DNA from 2 places in the Nonomuraea sp. B10E15 genome. Region 2 is predicted to be linked to the other one. Evidence: predicted binding sites of a transcription regulator. Region 2 holds the regulator's gene; the other holds the start of a gene.
The links. Region 2 encodes HrcA, which represses chaperone genes, less so after heat shock. Its sites were predicted from a motif close to TTGGCACTCTCNNNNNGAGAGTGCCAA; they were not measured.
Positions count from the first base shown of each region.

Region 1: groES (co-chaperone GroES) is a predicted target of HrcA. The motif match lies at 1,219-1,245, and genes of this name have one in related genera.

Region 1 covers NZ_JBDPMB010000010.1:54,408-62,645, forward strand. Annotated here, with positions in the region: gene ABGB14_RS26470 (class I SAM-dependent methyltransferase) at 1-932, opposite strand, end outside; gene groES (co-chaperone GroES) at 1,332-1,646, shown strand; gene groL (chaperonin GroEL) at 1,718-3,337, shown strand; gene ABGB14_RS26485 (sigma-70 family RNA polymerase sigma factor) at 3,883-4,518, shown strand; gene ABGB14_RS26490 (DUF5319 domain-containing protein) at 4,628-5,005, opposite strand; gene ABGB14_RS26495 (helix-turn-helix transcriptional regulator) at 5,045-6,055, opposite strand; gene guaB (IMP dehydrogenase) at 6,530-8,011, shown strand; gene ABGB14_RS26505 (GuaB3 family IMP dehydrogenase-related protein) at 8,016-8,238, shown strand, end outside.
Region 2 covers NZ_JBDPMB010000001.1:344,281-352,518, forward strand. Annotated here, with positions in the region: gene ABGB14_RS01630 (RNA-guided endonuclease TnpB family protein) at 1-948, shown strand, start outside; gene ABGB14_RS01635 (DUF3097 domain-containing protein) at 963-1,769, opposite strand; gene ABGB14_RS01640 (hypothetical protein) at 1,787-2,782, opposite strand; gene hrcA (heat-inducible transcriptional repressor HrcA) at 2,941-3,954, shown strand; gene dnaJ (molecular chaperone DnaJ) at 3,966-5,111, shown strand; gene ABGB14_RS01655 (16S rRNA (uracil(1498)-N(3))-methyltransferase) at 5,113-5,838, shown strand; gene ABGB14_RS01660 (hypothetical protein) at 5,854-6,501, opposite strand; gene ABGB14_RS01665 (SigE family RNA polymerase sigma factor) at 6,498-7,010, opposite strand; gene ABGB14_RS01670 (histidine triad nucleotide-binding protein) at 7,292-7,636, shown strand; gene ABGB14_RS01675 (PhoH family protein) at 7,754-8,238, shown strand, end outside.

The sequences.
Region 1 (8,238 bases), on a different contig from region 2:
ACGGGGTCGTCGCCCGTGATGTACGCGATCATCGGGTCGAGCAGGCGGCCGCCGACGATCTCGGCCACCTCGCCCACGAGGTGCGCGCGGATGGCGGCGCCGTCGGGCTCGTAGACGTACCGGCCCGGCGGGCCCGTGGCGGCCCGGACGCCCGTGGCCGTGAGGGTGTGGCCGCCGGGCAGCAGGGTGGCCCGGCGGTCCGCCTTCCGGCCGGCCCCGGTCCAGAGCGTCGCCTCCTTCACCTCGCCCTTGAAGGACACCCACTCGGCCTCCGCCCCTTCGGGGATGAACGTGTAGGGGATGCCGGGGGCGACCTTGAGACAGGCCGCACGAGCCCTGGAGACGAGGTCGAGCACCACCGGCCAGGGCGGCGAGTAGGCCATGGGGTCGAACGTGCGGCCCCTGCTCGTACGCCGTGCCGGGTCGGCGAAGAGCACGTCGTAGCGCTCCGGCTCGACGCCGGCCGCGTCGGCCACGCGCACCGTCACCCGGTCGCCAAGCCCGAGCGCCTCGGCGTTGGCCCTGGCCACGGCGGCGGTCAGCGGGTCGGTGTCGACGGCCTCCACGGCGCAGCCTGCGCGGGCCAGCGCCAGCAGGTCGCCGCCGATGCCGCAGCACGCGTCCGCGACTCTCGGCTCCGGGGCGCGGGCGGCCACCAGGCGGGCGGCGCGGTGCCCGGCGACCTCCGTCCTGGTGGCCTGCTCAAGGCCGTGCGGCGTGAAGTACATCAGCCGGGCGTCCTCGCCGAACTTGGCCGTGGCGCGCTCCCTGAGCCCCGCCTGGGTGAGCGCCGCCGAGGTGAGCGCCGCGTCATACGTCCTGCGCAGCCTCGTGGCGGCGGCCACCGGGTCGGCGCCGGCGAGCTCGCCGGCCTCCGCGAGCGCCCGCCGCCCGCGCGGGGTCAGCAGCTCGTTGAAGGCGTCGAGGTCCACGTCACACGACGTTAGCGGCACCGGGGACGTACCCGCGGCGCGGGGATCCGGCCGGAGCGGTGGGGCGCGGGGGATAGCGTGGAACGGTGGCCCGGTCGCTTACCAGAAGATGCCGGGTCGTCAGGACGGCGCGACACGCGCGCTCGCGAATCTCGCGGCAGGAGGATCTTTACTAACCCCTGTATGACCGGCCATTACGCTGATAGCGCCTTGTTGCCGGCACCCTGATCGCTCTCAGCAGACGCGTTCGTGTTGACTGTCAAGCCCCTCTTGCATATGTTTCCTGTTGGCACTCTCCCCTTGAGAGTGCCAACGTGCGACGAGGCAGGTCTGACACCCGCGACGGCAGGCCCAGCTGGTCGCCTCTTCTAGATCATTCAAATCTGAAGGGGAGGTCCGATCGTGACGACCGCCACCAAGGTTCCCGTTAAGCCGCTCGGCGACCGCATTGTGGTTCAGCCGCTTGAGGCCGAGCAGACCACCGCTTCCGGCCTGGTCATCCCGGACACCGCCAAGGAGAAGCCGCAGGAGGGCAAGGTCCTCGCGGTGGGCCCCGGCAACTGGGACGAGGACGGCGACAAGCGGATTCCGCTCGACGTCTCCGAGGGCGACATCGTCCTCTACAGCAAGTACGGCGGCACCGAGGTCAAGTACGGCGGCGAGGAGTACCTCGTGCTCTCCGCCCGCGACGTTCTCGCGATCATCGAGAAGTAAGCCGGTGCGTCGAGCCCCGGGCGCTCCAAGGGGCGACCGGGGCTTTCGACGCTAGGAGAGGACTTTCAGCTATGGCGAAGATCCTGGAGTTCGACGAGGACGCCCGCCGCGCGCTAGAGCGTGGCGTGAACGCCCTCGCGGACGCCGTGAAGGTGACCCTTGGCCCGCGTGGCCGCAACGTCGTCATCGACAAGAAGTTCGGTGCGCCGACGATCACGAACGACGGTGTGACCATCGCTCGTGAGATCGAGCTGGACGAGCGCTACGAAAACCTCGGCGCCCAGCTCGCCAAGGAAGTTGCCACCAAGACCAACGACATCGCCGGTGACGGCACCACCACCGCGACGGTGCTGGCCCAGGCGATGGTCCGCGAGGGCCTGCGCAACGTGGCGGCCGGCGCCTCGCCGCTGTCGCTCAAGCGCGGCATCGACAAGGCCGCCAAGGCGATCAGCGACAAGCTGCTCGCCACCGCCCGGCCGGTCGAGGACAAGAAGGAGATCGCCAACGTTGCGACGATCTCCGCCCAGGACGCGCAGATCGGCGACCTGATCGCCGAGGCGTTCGACAAGGTGGGCAAGGACGGCGTGCTCACCGTCGAAGAGTCCAACGCCATGGGCATGGAGCTCGAGTTCACCGAGGGCATGCAGTTCGACAAGGGCTACCTGTCGGCCTACATGGTGACCGACCCCGAGCGGATGGAGTCCGTCCTCGAGGACGCCTACATCCTGCTCACCCAGGGCAAGATCGCCTCCATCGCGGACTTCCTGCCGCTGCTGGAGAAGATCGCCCAGACGAAGAAGCCGCTGCTCGTGGTCGCCGAGGACGTCGAGGGCGAGGCCCTGGCCGTTCTGGTGACCAACAAGATCCGCGGCACCTTCACCTCCGTGGCCGTCAAGGCCCCGGGCTTCGGCGACCGCCGCAAGGCGATGCTGCAGGACATGGCCATCCTCACCGGCGGCCAGGTCGTCAGCGAGGAGATCGGCCTCAAGCTGGAGCACGTCGGTCTCGAGGTGCTCGGCCAGGCCCGCCGCGTCGTGGTGACGAAGGACAACACCACCATCGTCGACGGCGCCGGCGACGCCCAGGCCATCGAGGACCGCGTCAAGGAGATCAAGATTGCCATCGAGCAGTCCGACTCCGACTGGGACCGCGAGAAGCTGCAGGAGCGCCTGGCCAAGCTCGCCGGCGGTGTGTGCGTGCTGCGTGTCGGCGCCGCCACCGAGGTCGAGCTCAAGGAGAAGAAGCACCGCCTCGAGGACGCGATCTCCGCGACGCGCGCCGCGATCGAGGAGGGCATCGTCTCCGGCGGCGGCACCGCGCTGATCCACGTCGCCAAGGGCCTCGACGACCTCGAGCTGTCCGGCGACGAGGCCACCGGCGTCGGCATCGTGCGCCGCGCGCTGGTCGAGCCGGCCCGCTGGATCGCCGAGAACGCCGGTCTCGAGGGTTACGTGGTCACCCACAAGATCGCCGAGCTGGAGGCCGGTCACGGCCTCAACGCCGCGACCGGCGAATACGGCGACCTGCTCGCGCAGGGCGTCATCGACCCGGTCAAGGTCACCCGGTCGGCGGTGCAGAACGCCGCTTCGATCGCGGGCATGCTGCTCACGACCGAGGCGCTCGTGGTGGACAAGCCCGAGGAGGAGGCCCCGGCCGACGGCCAGGGTCACGGTCACGGCCACGGCCACTGACCGCTTCTCCCGTTTCGCGACACGGCCCGCATCCCCAGGGGGGTGCGGGCCGTTCGCGTTCGCTGAGCTCCTGGCCGGCCCCGGCGACGACGCCCTCCGGGCACGGGCGATCCCCGCGTCGACGCGGTCAGTGGCGTTCATGGCGGGTTGTCCCGGGGTGGAGCGTGGGTCTGTCCGCGGAGGCGGCAGAGGCGGCCCTGGAAGGCGGTGGGCCTGCGGTGTCCTTGTCGTGCCCGCCTGGGACGTGCCGTGGTGGGTCTCGCCCTTGCTCGTTCGGATGGGGGCGGTGGTGAGGGCTCGCGGCGCGGGTGGGCGCAGGGTTCTGGGGAGAAGTGGGGGAAAAGGTGGAATAATGCAGTAAACCGGGAGAGGGTGATATGCGTCGGCGGTCTGACAAATGTCGTGCATTCCCGGTTATGGGATGAAACATTATGCCAGCCGTTTCGCCGTAGTGTGCCCATTCGATTACCGATAGTTATCGTCGCTTCAATGTGACCAATCCGTAGCCGTTCGCCATGACGACAGGCCGGATCAGTGCGGGCATCATGCCTATCGTGAGCGAGGGAAGCGTCGCCGACGCCAAAATTGGGGTAAGGCTCGCGTCGAGACTTCCGGCACGGACGGATGACTCCGACCTTAGGGAACTGACGAGCCTCGCCGTGCAGGGAGATCGCAGTGCGATCGAATCTCTGCTCGGCGAGTTGCGTCCGATGGTGGTGCGGTATTGCCGTGCCAGGCTGGGCAGGGTTTCTGGGCAATATCACATTGCCGATGACGTCGCCCAGGAGGTGTGCATCGCGGTCCTGTCCGCGCTGCCGCGTTACCGCGACATGGGGCGGCCGTTCGCCTCCTTCGTGTTCGGGATCGCCTCGCACAAAGTGGCCGACGCGCTGCGGAGCTCCGTGCGCTCGGCCGTTCCGACCCAGGACCTGCCCGACGGGCCTGACGACGGGCCTGGGCCCGAGGAGACGGTGGTCCGCTACATCGAGGTGGAGCACGCGCGCAGGCTGCTGGCCAGGCTGCCGGAGAACCAGCGGGAGTTGTTGCTGCTGCGGGTGGTGTCGGGGCTTTCGGCGGAGGAGACCGGTAATGTACTCGGCATGTCACCGGGTGCGGTCCGCGTCGCCCAGCATCGGGCGCTGGCCAGGTTGCGGCAGATGGCCGAGCTGGAGTCGGCTTGACTCCAGAGCACGAGACCGACGCGCTGCTCGACGCGCTCGGTCGTGGAGAGATGCCTGACCCAGGCGATCCGGCCGCACGGTTGCTGGCCGTGCTGCTCGACGACGTGGATCAGCGGCGCTCCTCCGTGTCGATGACACCATCGACATAGCCTCTGGCGTATTCCCAGCTGACGTAGTCGGCCGGGTCAGGGTGGAAGGCCGGCTCGTGGACCTGCGGCTGGCCCTTCTCGATCATCTGTCGCAGGTTGCCGCGCAGCAGCTCCCAGTCGAAGAAGTGCTGCTCGCCGCATTCGGGGCAGTCGAGCACGAGGCCCAGCACTCCCTGCGGTTCGAGCAGGGAGCGGAAGACCTCGACGTCGGCGAGGTCGGTGATGGCCTCGTCGCGTTCGGCCGCGGTGAGTGGTTCGGCGTCGTCTAGGGCGCCCATCGCCGAGGAAGGGTCGTTAGGGTCGTCCGCGAACGGGTCGCGGGGGACGTCTTCCAGCACCTTCCCACCATATGACCGATGCGGCCCGAGCGGTGGATATTACCTCAGCCATCCGCGCCTGGCGGCCTCCACGCCTGCCTGGAAGCGCGATTGGGCGCCCAATTCGGCCATGGCGCCGGCGAACCTGGCGCGTACCGTCCTGACCGAGATGCCGAGCTGGCGGGCTATCGACTCGTCGCACAGGCCCTGGGCGGCCAGGCGCAGCACCTGCGCCATCCCGTCGATGCCGCGCCCCCACGGCAGGGGCGTGGCGCGGCCCCACAACTCGTAGAAGAGCGCGCGGAGCATGCCCACCACGATCGGCGTGCGTACGAGGTAGAAGTGGTAGGCGTGGTCGGGCAGGTTGCCGCCCCAGAACGCGGGCAGGCCGGCCACGTCGGCGCCGGCGGCCATGAACCAGGTCGGCACGCGATCCAGCGTGCGCACCTTGCCGCCGGCTTCGACCAGGCGGGTCAGCAGATCGCGTACGCCTGGGAGTGTCAGTGCGGAAACCGGCAAGATCACATGAACGGCAAGAAGATTTCGTTGCTGCGCATCAATCCATGGATCCGCAAATTTACGAGCAAAATCGCTCATCGTTCGTTCATCCGGGATTGCTGTGTGCAATTCCAGCGTCGGTGACTGCACGGCCATGCCGACCACGCTTTCGAACAGGACGTCGGCCCCGTTCAACATCTCCACCGTGAATGGACCGCTCTGGTAGTCGCGTCCGGCGTCGTAGTCGTGGATCAAACCCCGGATGGAGGCGAGCGCCGAATCGATCATCCGGCTCTCCTCGGCCAGCCGATCGAGCCGCTCGGCGATCACCTGCCCGAGCGCCGCCGCGGGGTGGCGGGCCAGGTATTCGCCCGACCGTTCGTCCACCACGCCCAGCTTGACCAGGTCGTCGAGCTGGCTGGTGACCTTCTCGACGGGGCCGTCGATGGCCTGCGCGAGGTCGGTGCGGGTGGCTCTGTGCAGGCGCAGCACCGTCGAGTAGAGAGCCCTCTGGGCAGGGTCGAGGCCCAGCGTCTCGTAGGGGTCAGACGCGGCTCTGGGCTCGTTGCGCATCGTGGGCGGCTCCGTAGGGGGGACACGGGCGTGCCGCGAGAATAACGCCGCATTGCGCCCGTGTCCGCTCGTTCCGCCGACTGGCCGGGGAGAGTGTGCAACTTCGTGCAGTTGCACGTTTTGACCTTGCGATGTGCCGGTGAGTGACCCAGGCTTTACCTAGCGTCGGCATCCCGAAACAGGCATGGCTGCGCCGCCCATCAGGACGCGGAGGGGGGTTCGGTGGTGCGTACGCGCCGCCACGCCTGGATGCCGGTGGCTGGGGGATGGGACGGGTCACCGACCGTTCATCGCCCAGCGCTGTGAGATGCCGGGAGTACGACGGACCGTGGGGGTCATCGTGCTCCCGGCGCCAGCGCCGAGCCGTGAGGCCGGGAAGACTTTCTCCCGCGCCGGGCCCGAGGCCATGAACGCGCTTTTGGAGGCAGGCCCTAGACTTGGCTGCATCAGCGCATCGGCAGGAGGGGCCGCAGCATGTCCAAGTTCACCGAGACCGGTCTGACCTTCGACGACGTGCTGCTGGTGCCCGGCTATTCCGATCTCCAACCAGGTGACGCCGACACCAGGTCCCGCCTGTCCCGCGGGGTCACGCTGTCCATCCCGCTGGTCTCCGCCGCCATGGACACCGTGACCGAGGCCCGGATGGCGGTCGCCATGGCGCGGCAGGGCGGCATCGGCATCCTGCACCGCAACCTGTCGGTCGACGAGCAGGCCCAGCAGGTCGATCTGGTCAAGCGCTCGGAGGCCGGCATGGTCACCAATCCGGTGACGTGCAGCCCCGACGACACGCTGGCCGACGTCGAGCGCTTGTGCGCGACCTACCGGATCTCGGGGGTGCCCGTCACCGACGTGTCGGGCACGCTGGTCGGCATCGTGACCAACCGCGACATGCGCTTCGAGACCGACCAGTCGCGGCCCGTGCACCAGGTCATGACCAAGATGCCGCTGGTCACCGCGCCGGTGGGGGTGTCGCGTGACGACGCCTTCGCCCTCCTCAGGAAGAACAAGATCGAAAAGCTGCCCCTCGTCGACGCGGAGGGCAGGCTGCGCGGCCTGATCACGGTCAAAGACTTCACCAAGAGCGAGCAGTACCCTCTCTCCACCAAAGACGCCGACGGCCGGCTCATCGTGGGGGCGGCCGTCGGCGTCGGCGGTGACGCGGAGGTGCGGGCCAAGGCGCTGATCGAGGCCGGGGTCGACGTGGTGGTGGTCGACGTGGCCCACGGCCATTCCAAGGGCCTGGCCGAGATGATCGCCAAGATCAAGGCCAACAGCAAGGTCGAGGTCATCGGCGGCAACATCGCGACCAGGGCGGGCGCGCAGATGCTGGTCGACGCGGGTGTCGACGCGGTCAAGGTGGGCGTGGGCCCTGGCTCCATCTGCACCACGCGGGTGGTCGCCGGGGTCGGCGCCCCGCAGGTGACCGCCATCCACGAAGCCTCCAAGGCGTGTGCGCCCGCGGGCGTGCCGGTGATCGGCGACGGTGGCCTGCAATACTCCGGTGACATCGTCAAGGCGATCGCCGCCGGCGCCGACACGGTCATGCTGGGCTCGCTGCTCGCGGGGTGCGAGGAGTCGCCCGGCGAGCTGATCTTCATCAACGGCAAGCAGTTCAAGTCCTACCGGGGCATGGGCTCGCTCGGCGCCGTACGCAACCGCGAGCGCGGCGGCGCCTCCTTCAGCAAAGACCGCTACGCCCAGGCCGACGTCGGCGGCGAGGACAAATACATCCCCGAGGGCATCGAGGGTCAGGTGCCCTATCGCGGACCGGTGGCGGCCGTCGCCCACCAGCTCATCGGCGGGCTGCGCCAGGGCATGTGGTACGCCGGCTGCCGCACGATCTCGCAGATGCACACCGACTGCGAGCTCATGCCGATCACGGCGGCAGGTCTCAAGGAGAGCCACCCCCACGACATCCAGATGACGGTGGAAGCTCCGAACTATCACAGAAGGTAAGTTGATGACTCAGCAGGTGGAGATCGGCCGGGGCAAGACCGGGCGGCGGGCATACTCGCTTGACGAGATCGGGCTGGTGCCCTCGCGGCGCACCCGTGACCCGGAGGAGGTCTCGATCGCCTGGCAGATCGACGCCTACCGGTTCGAGTTGCCCGTGGTGGTCGCCCCCATGGACAGCGTGGTCTCGCCGGCCACCGCCATCGCGATCGGGCGGCTGGGCGGGCTGG
Region 2 (8,238 bases):
CAGAAGGCGTTCGCCAACTTCTTCGCCGGACGCGCCCGATATCCGCGCTACAAGTCCCGCACCGGCCGCCAGGGCGCCGAATACACCCGCTCCGGGTTCCGCTACCGCGACGGGCAACTGTTCCTGGCCAAGATGAACACGCGACTGGCGTTCGTGTGGTCGTGGCCGGACATCGACCCGGCCACGATCAACCCGTCCACGGTGACCGTCTCCCGCGACCCGTGCGGACGCTGGTACGTCAGCTTCGCCGCCGAGGCCGACGACCCGGATCAGGCCGCCCCTGCCGGCGCCGTGCTCGGCGTGGACCTGGGGGTCAAGGACTTCGCGGTCACCTCCGGCGGCGAGAAGATCGCCAACCCTCGCAGCCTGGCCGAACGAGAACGCAACCTGGCCCGCTACCAACGCCGGATGGCCCGAAAACAGCGCGGCTCGAACAACCGGGCCAAGGCGAAAGCCAAGGTCGCCCGCGCCCACCGCAAGGTCCGCGCGTCCCGGGCGGACTTCCTGCACCGCACCTCGACGCGGCTGGTCCGCGACCACGACGTGATCGTGATCGAAGACCTGGCCGTGAAGAACATGGTCCGCAACCGGAGCCTGGCCAAGGCCATCTCCGACTGCGGCTGGGGCACCTTCCGCCGCATGCTCGAATACAAGACGGCCAAGTACGGACGCCACCTGATCGTCGTGGACCGCTGGTTCCCCAGCTCGAAGACATGCTCCGACTGCGGACACCTGCTCGCAACGCTCTCGCTCTCCACCCGGACGTGGACCTGTCCGGGCTGCGGCACCCTGCATGACAGGGACGTCAACGCCGCGAAGAACATCCTGGCGGCAGGTCTTGCCGTGTCTGCCTGTGGAGGTGATGTCAGACACTCCGGGTCCGCCCGGGTGCAGTCGCCCACGAAGCAGGAAACCCAACCTGTGAAGGTTGGAATCCCCCGCCTTTAGGCGTGGGGAGGAAGTCAAGATGCCTCCGTCACGAAGTCGATCAGTTCTTCGACCCGGCCGAGCAGCTCCGGCTCCAGGTCGGTGTAGCTCGAGACGGCGCCGAGGATGCGCCGCCATGCCTGCGCGGGCTCCATGCGCCAGCCCAGGGCCGCGATCACGCCTTCCTTCCACGGCACGCCGCGCGGCACGTCGGGCCAGCCGGGGATGCGCAGCACGGACGGTTTGACCGCCTGCCAGATGTCGACGTAGGGGTGCCCCACGACGAGCACGTCCGGTGAGGTGATCTCGGCGGCGATCCGGCTCTCCTTGGAACCGGGCACGAGGTGGTCGACCAGCACCCCGAGCCGGCGGCCAGGCTCGGGACCGAACTCCGCCACGATGGCGGGAAGATCGTCCACGCCCTCCAGGTATTCGACCACGACCCCTTCGACCCGCAGGTCGTGACCCCAGATCTTCTCCACGAGGGCGGCGTCGTGCACACCTTCCACGTAGATCCGGCTCTCCCTGGCCACCCTGGCCCGCAGCCCCTGGACGGCGATCGAGCCCGACGCGCTGCGTCTGGTGCCCGCGGGGGCCGCCGCCGGGCGCACGAGTGTCACGGGCTTGCCCTCGAGCAGGAACGCCGCGGGCGCGAGCGGGAACAACCGGCGCTTGCCGAACCGGTCTTCGAGCGTGACGGCCTCCTTGTCACAGGCCACCACCGCGCCGCAGAAGCCGCTGTCGGCATCTTCCACGACGAGCTCCAGCTCGGCGGGCACTTTCGGGATCTTCCCCTTGCCCGGCCGACGCCAATTCCCCGCCAGTACATCGCCCTCGTACACACGGGGACGGTAGCAAATCACCCGCCGACCGCGCCGACCGCAAGGCGCCTGCGCGACGCACCCCGGCCCGCCAGGACGACGGCCGTGCCGATGACCGCGGCGAGCAGTCCCGCGCCGCCGACCAGCAACGGGGCGGTCGTCACCGCGCCCGTGGAGGAGGCGTCCTTCCCGACGCCGTACCGTACGGTGGCCTGCTCCTGGTGGGTGCAGATCAGCTGGTAGTCGCCCCTGGCGGGCGCGTTGATGACGAGGAACTGCTGCCAGACCGTGCCGCCCTCCGTGACCCTCGGGAGGCCCGTGGTCTTGGCCAGCCTGGCCGGTCCGGAGATCTCGCACGCGTAGTGGACGGCCGTGTCGCTGGCGATGTAGACGGCCGGCCTGTCCGCGGGGTCGATCGGCACCGTGACGCTTTCACCGGCCGCGAACGCCTTGGTCGGCGCCAGGCCGGACGCGTCGGCCCCGCCGCCGAACATGACGGCGGCGGTGATCAGGCACACGACGGCCACGCCCCAGACGGCTCCGAGCCACCACAGGGGCGGCGTCACGGCCTTCGGGTCGATGCGGGGCGGGAACTGGGGTTGCCCGCCATGAGGTCCGTACTGCGGCTGCGGGCCGTACTGCGGCTGCGGGCCGTACTGGGGTTGCGGGCCGTACTGGGGTTGCTGCGCGTACGGCCCGGGCTGGCTGTGGTGCGGTTGTCGCGCGTACGGCCCGCTGTGGTACGGCGGTTGCCCGTGGGGCGAAGGCTGACCGTAGCCCGAGGGCTGATCATAGGGTGGCGATGGATGCCCGAACTGAGGCGGCGGACTGTAACCAGGCTGTGAGCCCGCCTGAGGCTCGTAGCCGGGTTGCGAACCGGGTTGGGGCTCGTAGCCGGGTTGGGAGCCCGGCTGAGGGCCGTAGCCCGGCTGGGAGCCCGGTCGCGGGCCGTGCTGCGGGGGTTGGGACTGACCTTGGTCGGGATCCTGCCCTGGCGGCTGGTCGGACGACGGGGGCTGGGAATCGTCGGTCATGTGCGCAAGTGTGAGGCCTGTCCCTTCCCGGAAGCTAGAAGCAGGACGGGACACGGTGTTATCGCACCTTGTGGGCGAGAGCCGTACACTTGGCACTCGGGAACACAGAGTGCTAGAGCCTGTGTCTTCCCCATGGCACGAGGGCAGGAGGTGAGCGCGTGCTTGACGAACGGAAGCTGGCGGTGCTCCGCGCCATTGTCGAAGACTACGTGTCGACCAACGAACCGGTGGGCTCCAAGGCGCTGGCCGATCGCCACAATCTGAAGGTCTCCCCGGCGACGGTCAGGAACGACATGGCGGCGCTGGAGGAGGAGGGATACATCACGCAGCCGCACACCAGCGCGGGCCGGGTGCCGACGGACAAGGGCTATCGCCTGTTCGTCGATCGGCTCTCGCAGGTCAAGCCGCTGTCGGGGGCCGAGCGCCGGGCGATCGAGACGTTCCTGGCCGGCGCGGTCGACCTCGACGACGTGGTGACCCGCACGGTTCGCCTGCTCGCGCAGCTGACCAGGCAGGTGGCGGTGGTGCAATACCCGACGCTGACCCGTTCGACGGTGCGGCACGTCGAGCTCGTCCCGCTGAACGACCGGCGGGTCATGCTCGTGCTGATCACCAACACCGGCCGCGTCGAGCAGCGCGTGATCGAGCTGCCCGAGGTGGTGGAGGAGGCGCGGATCGCGCACCTGCGCGCCGTGCTCAACTCCTGCCTCGACGGCTGCGGCCTGACCAGCGTGCCCGACCTGGTGGCCGACCTGCCTGAGCGGTTGCCCGCCGAAGACCGGCCCGCCGTGGCGACGATCCTGTCGGTGCTGCTCGAGACCCTCGTGGAGCGGCACGACGAGAAGATCGTGTTCGCCGGGGCGGCCAACCTCGCCGGCGCCGACTTCTCCACCGGCCTCCGCGACGTGCTGGAGGCGCTGGAAGAGCAGGTGGTGCTCATGCGGCTGCTCGGCGAGACCACGTCCGACACCCCGTCCGCGCTCACCGTGCGCATCGGCTCGGAAAACCCCTACCTGCGGGGCACATCCATCGTCGCGACCGGATACGGTTCTGGCGACAACCAACTGGCCCGGCTCGGGGTGCTGGGACCCACGAGGATGGATTATCCAGTGACGATGGGCGCCGTGCGCGCGGTGGCACGCTACGTCAGCCAGATCCTGGCTGCATCTTAAGAGGTCGATAAGTGGCAAACAGCGACTATTACGCCACCCTCGGGGTGCGCCCTGACGCCAGTCAGGACGAGATCAAGAAGGCCTACCGCCGGCTCGCCCGCGAGCTGCATCCCGACATGAACCCCGATCCTGAGACTCAGGACAGGTTCAAGGAGATCACGCAGGCCTACGAGGTGCTGTCCGACCCGAACAAGCGCCAGATGTACGACCTGGGCGGCGACCCCTTCGGCGGCGCCGGAGCGGGTGCGGGCGCCGGAGCCGGCGGGTTCGGCGCGGGTTTCCCCTTCAGCGACATCATGGACGCCTTCTTCGGCACCGCGGCCGGCGCCAGGGGCCCCCGTTCGCGTGCCCGCAGGGGCCGCAACGCCACCATCAGGGTCGAGCTCGACCTGCGCGAGACCGCTTTCGGCACCACCCGCGAGCTGGTCGTCGACACGGCCGTGATCTGCGAGGTGTGCCAGGGCGCGGGCGCGGCGGCCGGCACCCACCCCGACACGTGCGACATGTGCAACGGGCGCGGCGAGATCTCCCAGGTCACCCGCTCGTTCCTGGGCCAGGTCATGACCTCGCGGCCGTGCCCGCAGTGCGGCGGGTTCGGCACCATCATCCGCAACCCCTGCCAGGAGTGCTCGGGCGACGGCCGGGTGCGCACCCGGCGGACGATCAAGGTCCGCATCCCCGCGGGCGTCGAGGACGGCACCCACATCCAGCTCGCCGGCGAGGGCGAGGTCGGTCCCGGAGGCGGCCCGCCCGGAGACCTGTTCCTCGAGATCGCCGAGCGGCCTCACGAGATCTTCGAACGGCGCGGCGACGACCTCCACTGCACCGTGCAGATCCCGATGACGGCCGCCGCGCTGGGCACGGTGCTGACGGTGGAGACGCTCGACGGCGCCGAGGAGATCGACGTCCGCCCGGGCACCCAGTCAGGTCAGGTCATCACGATGTACGGGCGCGGCGTGCAGCGGCTCAACGAGTCCGGCAGGGGCGACCTGCTGATCCACGTCAACGTCGAGACGCCGACCCGCCTCGACACGGCGCAGGAGGAGCTGCTGCGCGAGCTGTCCAGGCAGCGCGGCGAGGAGCGGCCTCCCGGCAAGTTCGCCCCCGGGCAGCAGAGCTTCTTCTCCCGGCTGCGCGACGCCTTCAACGGCAGGTGACGTGACCGTCCCCGTCTTCCTGTCGCGGGAGCTGGACGGCACGGAGCTGACGCTCGACGGCCCGGAGGGGCGCCACGCGGCCTCGGTCAGGCGCCTGCGGGCCGGCGAGCGGGTCGACCTGACCGACGGCGCCGGCTCCGTCGCCGAGTGCGTCGTACGCGAGGTGCTGAAGGACGCGCTCCGGCTCGACGTGATCGGCCGGCACACCGTCGAGCCGCCCGGCCGGCGGCTGGTCGTCGTCCAGGGGCTGCCCAAGGGCGACAGGGGCGAGCTGGCGGTCGAGATGATGACCGAGGCGGGCGTCGACGTGATCGTGCCGTGGTCGGCCGCCCGGAGCGTCACGCAGTGGAAGGGCGACAAGGTCGCCAAGGCGCTGGGGCGCTGGCGGTCCACGGCTCGTGAGGCGGGCAAGCAGGCCCGCAGGTTCCGCCTGCCCGAGGTCGCCGACCTCGCCTCCACCTCCCAGGTCGAGCGGCTGCTGTCGGAGGCGGCGCTGGGGCTGGTGCTGCACGAGGAGGCGGCCGAGCCGCTGTCGGGCGTGGAGTTGCCGGAGGGCGGCGACATCGTGGTGGTCGTGGGGCCTGAGGGCGGTGTCTCAGCGGACGAGCTCGACAGGTTCCGCGCGGCGCGGGCTGTGCCGGTGCTGCTGGGGCCCACGGTCCTGCGTACGTCCACGGCGGGCGTGGCGGCGGCGGCCGTGCTGATGACGCGTACGGGGCGCTGGTAGGGCCTCTGAGGGCCGTCAGGGCGCCGGCTGGGAGGCGTCGAGGAGCGGGCTGCTGCCGCCGGTGGGCGTCTCCTCCACGACGTCGCCAGGCGGGCACTCCTCCATCGGGCACGCCGTGGGCTCCATGGACGTCTCTTCCGGGGCGGGCGTCGGGCTGGGGGTGCTCGTGGGGCAGTCGGGCGCCGGCTCGGCCGGCACGACGGTCGCCGAAGGGCACGGGGTGGGCGTGGGGCTGGACGAGGGCGACGGCGCCCTGGTCGAGTCGGCCGTCTTCGAGGCCCGCGGCGTCGGGGACTTCGACTCGGGCGGCACGAAGACGACCTCGGAGCGCGAGGGGACGGGTTTCTTCGGCGGGGGCTCGTGCGAGCGGGTGGTGGAGGAGTTGGACGGGACCTCGGAGGACTCGACACCGGCGGGCTGGACGGAGCTCTCCTCGGTGATCTGGGAGCGCAGCCCGGGAACCATCATCACGATCGTCCCCGCCACGAGCAGGGCACTGGCGGCGGCCGCCCCCGCGCGCCACCAGAACAGGTTACGAACGCCGCGCCGCTCGATGCGGGCACGGATGATCTCCAGTCCTTCCGGCGAGGGCACGACCGCATCCGCCTCCGCACGGAGCGCACGACGCAGCGCGTCGCCGTACTCGTCGGGGGGCTGGGTCATGACATTTTCTCCAGAACGGATCGCAACGCGGCCATGCCACGAGCGGTGTGGCTCTTGACCGCCCCCTTGCTGATGCCCATGGCGTGAGCGATCTCAGCTTCGGACAGATCACCGTAATAGCGTAGGACCAGTGCTTCTCTCTGTCGGGTCGGCAGGGCTCGTAACGCCTCGATGACGGCGGAGCGTTCCAGCTCGCCGATCGCGCCGTTCTCGGCGCTCGGGGCGTCAGGCAGGCCCTTGGGGGCGTATTTCTCGACGACCGCGCGGTGACGCAGCACGGAGCGGGACCGGTTGACGACGGATTGACGCAGGTAGGCGAGTGCTTTGTCGGGATCACGCAGCCTACGCCACGCGCCATGAATGGCGACGAACGCATCCTGCACGACTTCCTCGGCGGTTGCCATGTCGCGCACCAGCAACACAGCGAGACGCACCAACGACCGGAAATGCGCGCTGTAGAGCGCGGTAACGGCCATGTCGGCATCCCACCCGACCGGCACCGCCCCCATCGACCTGTCGGCCAGAAGGGTTTCGGTGGTCACATCAGTGGGACGCGCGGCCTTCCCAGAGGGTTTACGCTCTTCCGGTTCTTGAGGTTTCCCCGGTTCCTTAGGGTGCATTACCCAGTCGTGTTCCTCGCCAGGTGGCGCTCGCCCGACCCTGAATCGTGTTCTTTTTTGCTGAAGTGTCGCACACTCACCCTAACCGCGTGGATCTTCCTGCGCACGACACAGCTGATTACCGATTCGCAACGGACTCCTGACGGCGAGGCTGTCGATAGGGTACCGGTGTGAACGACTGCCTCTTCTGCAAAATCGTGGCCAAGGAGATCCCGGCCGAGATCGTCTACGAGACCGGCAGGGCACTGGCGTTCCGCGACATCAACCCGCAGGCCCCCACCCACGTGCTGGTCATCACGAAGGGCCACTACTCCGACGCGGCGGCGCTCGCCGACGCCGACGACGGGCTGGCCGACGAGGTGCTCAAGGCCGCCCACGCCGTGGCCGTCATGGAGGGCGTGGCCGAGGAGGGCTACCGCGTGGTGTTCAACACCGGGCCGGGCGCCGGGCAGACCGTCTTCCACGTGCACGCCCACGTCCTGGGCGGGCGTGCGCTGACGTGGCCGCCGGGTTAGCCGGACCTCTGCTGCCCAACCCGGTGATATTGACGCGAGCATTCGGCGTCGTCCCGGATACGATGGGCTCAGAAGACACCGAAAGAGACCGGGAGGCATCAGGCCGCTGGCCTGCCCATGTCCGAACTACACGAATCCCGACGCACGGCACCTCCCTCGCGCACACAAGCCAAGGTGCTGATTCCGGACGAATACCCGATGGTCAGCCTCCTCGGCTCCGGTGACGAGCTGCTTCGCGTCATCGAGGGCGCCTTCAAGGCCGACATCCACGTACGCGGCAACGAGATCACCGTCACGGGCTCTCCCGACGAGAGCGGCACCGTGGTGCGGCTCTTCGAGGAGCTCGTGGAGGTGCTGCGCAGCGGCGGTGAGCTCACGCCCGACGCGGTCGAGCGCAGCATCGCCATGCTCCGCATGACCTCCGACCGCCCCGCCGAGGTGCTCTCCCTCGACATCCTCTCCTCCCGTGGCCGCACGATCAGGCCGAAGACGGTCAACCAGAAGCGCTACGTCGACGCGATCGACAAGCACACGGTCGTGTTCGGCATCGGCCCCGCGGGCACCGGCAAGACCTATCTCGCGATGGCCAAGGCCGTGCGGGC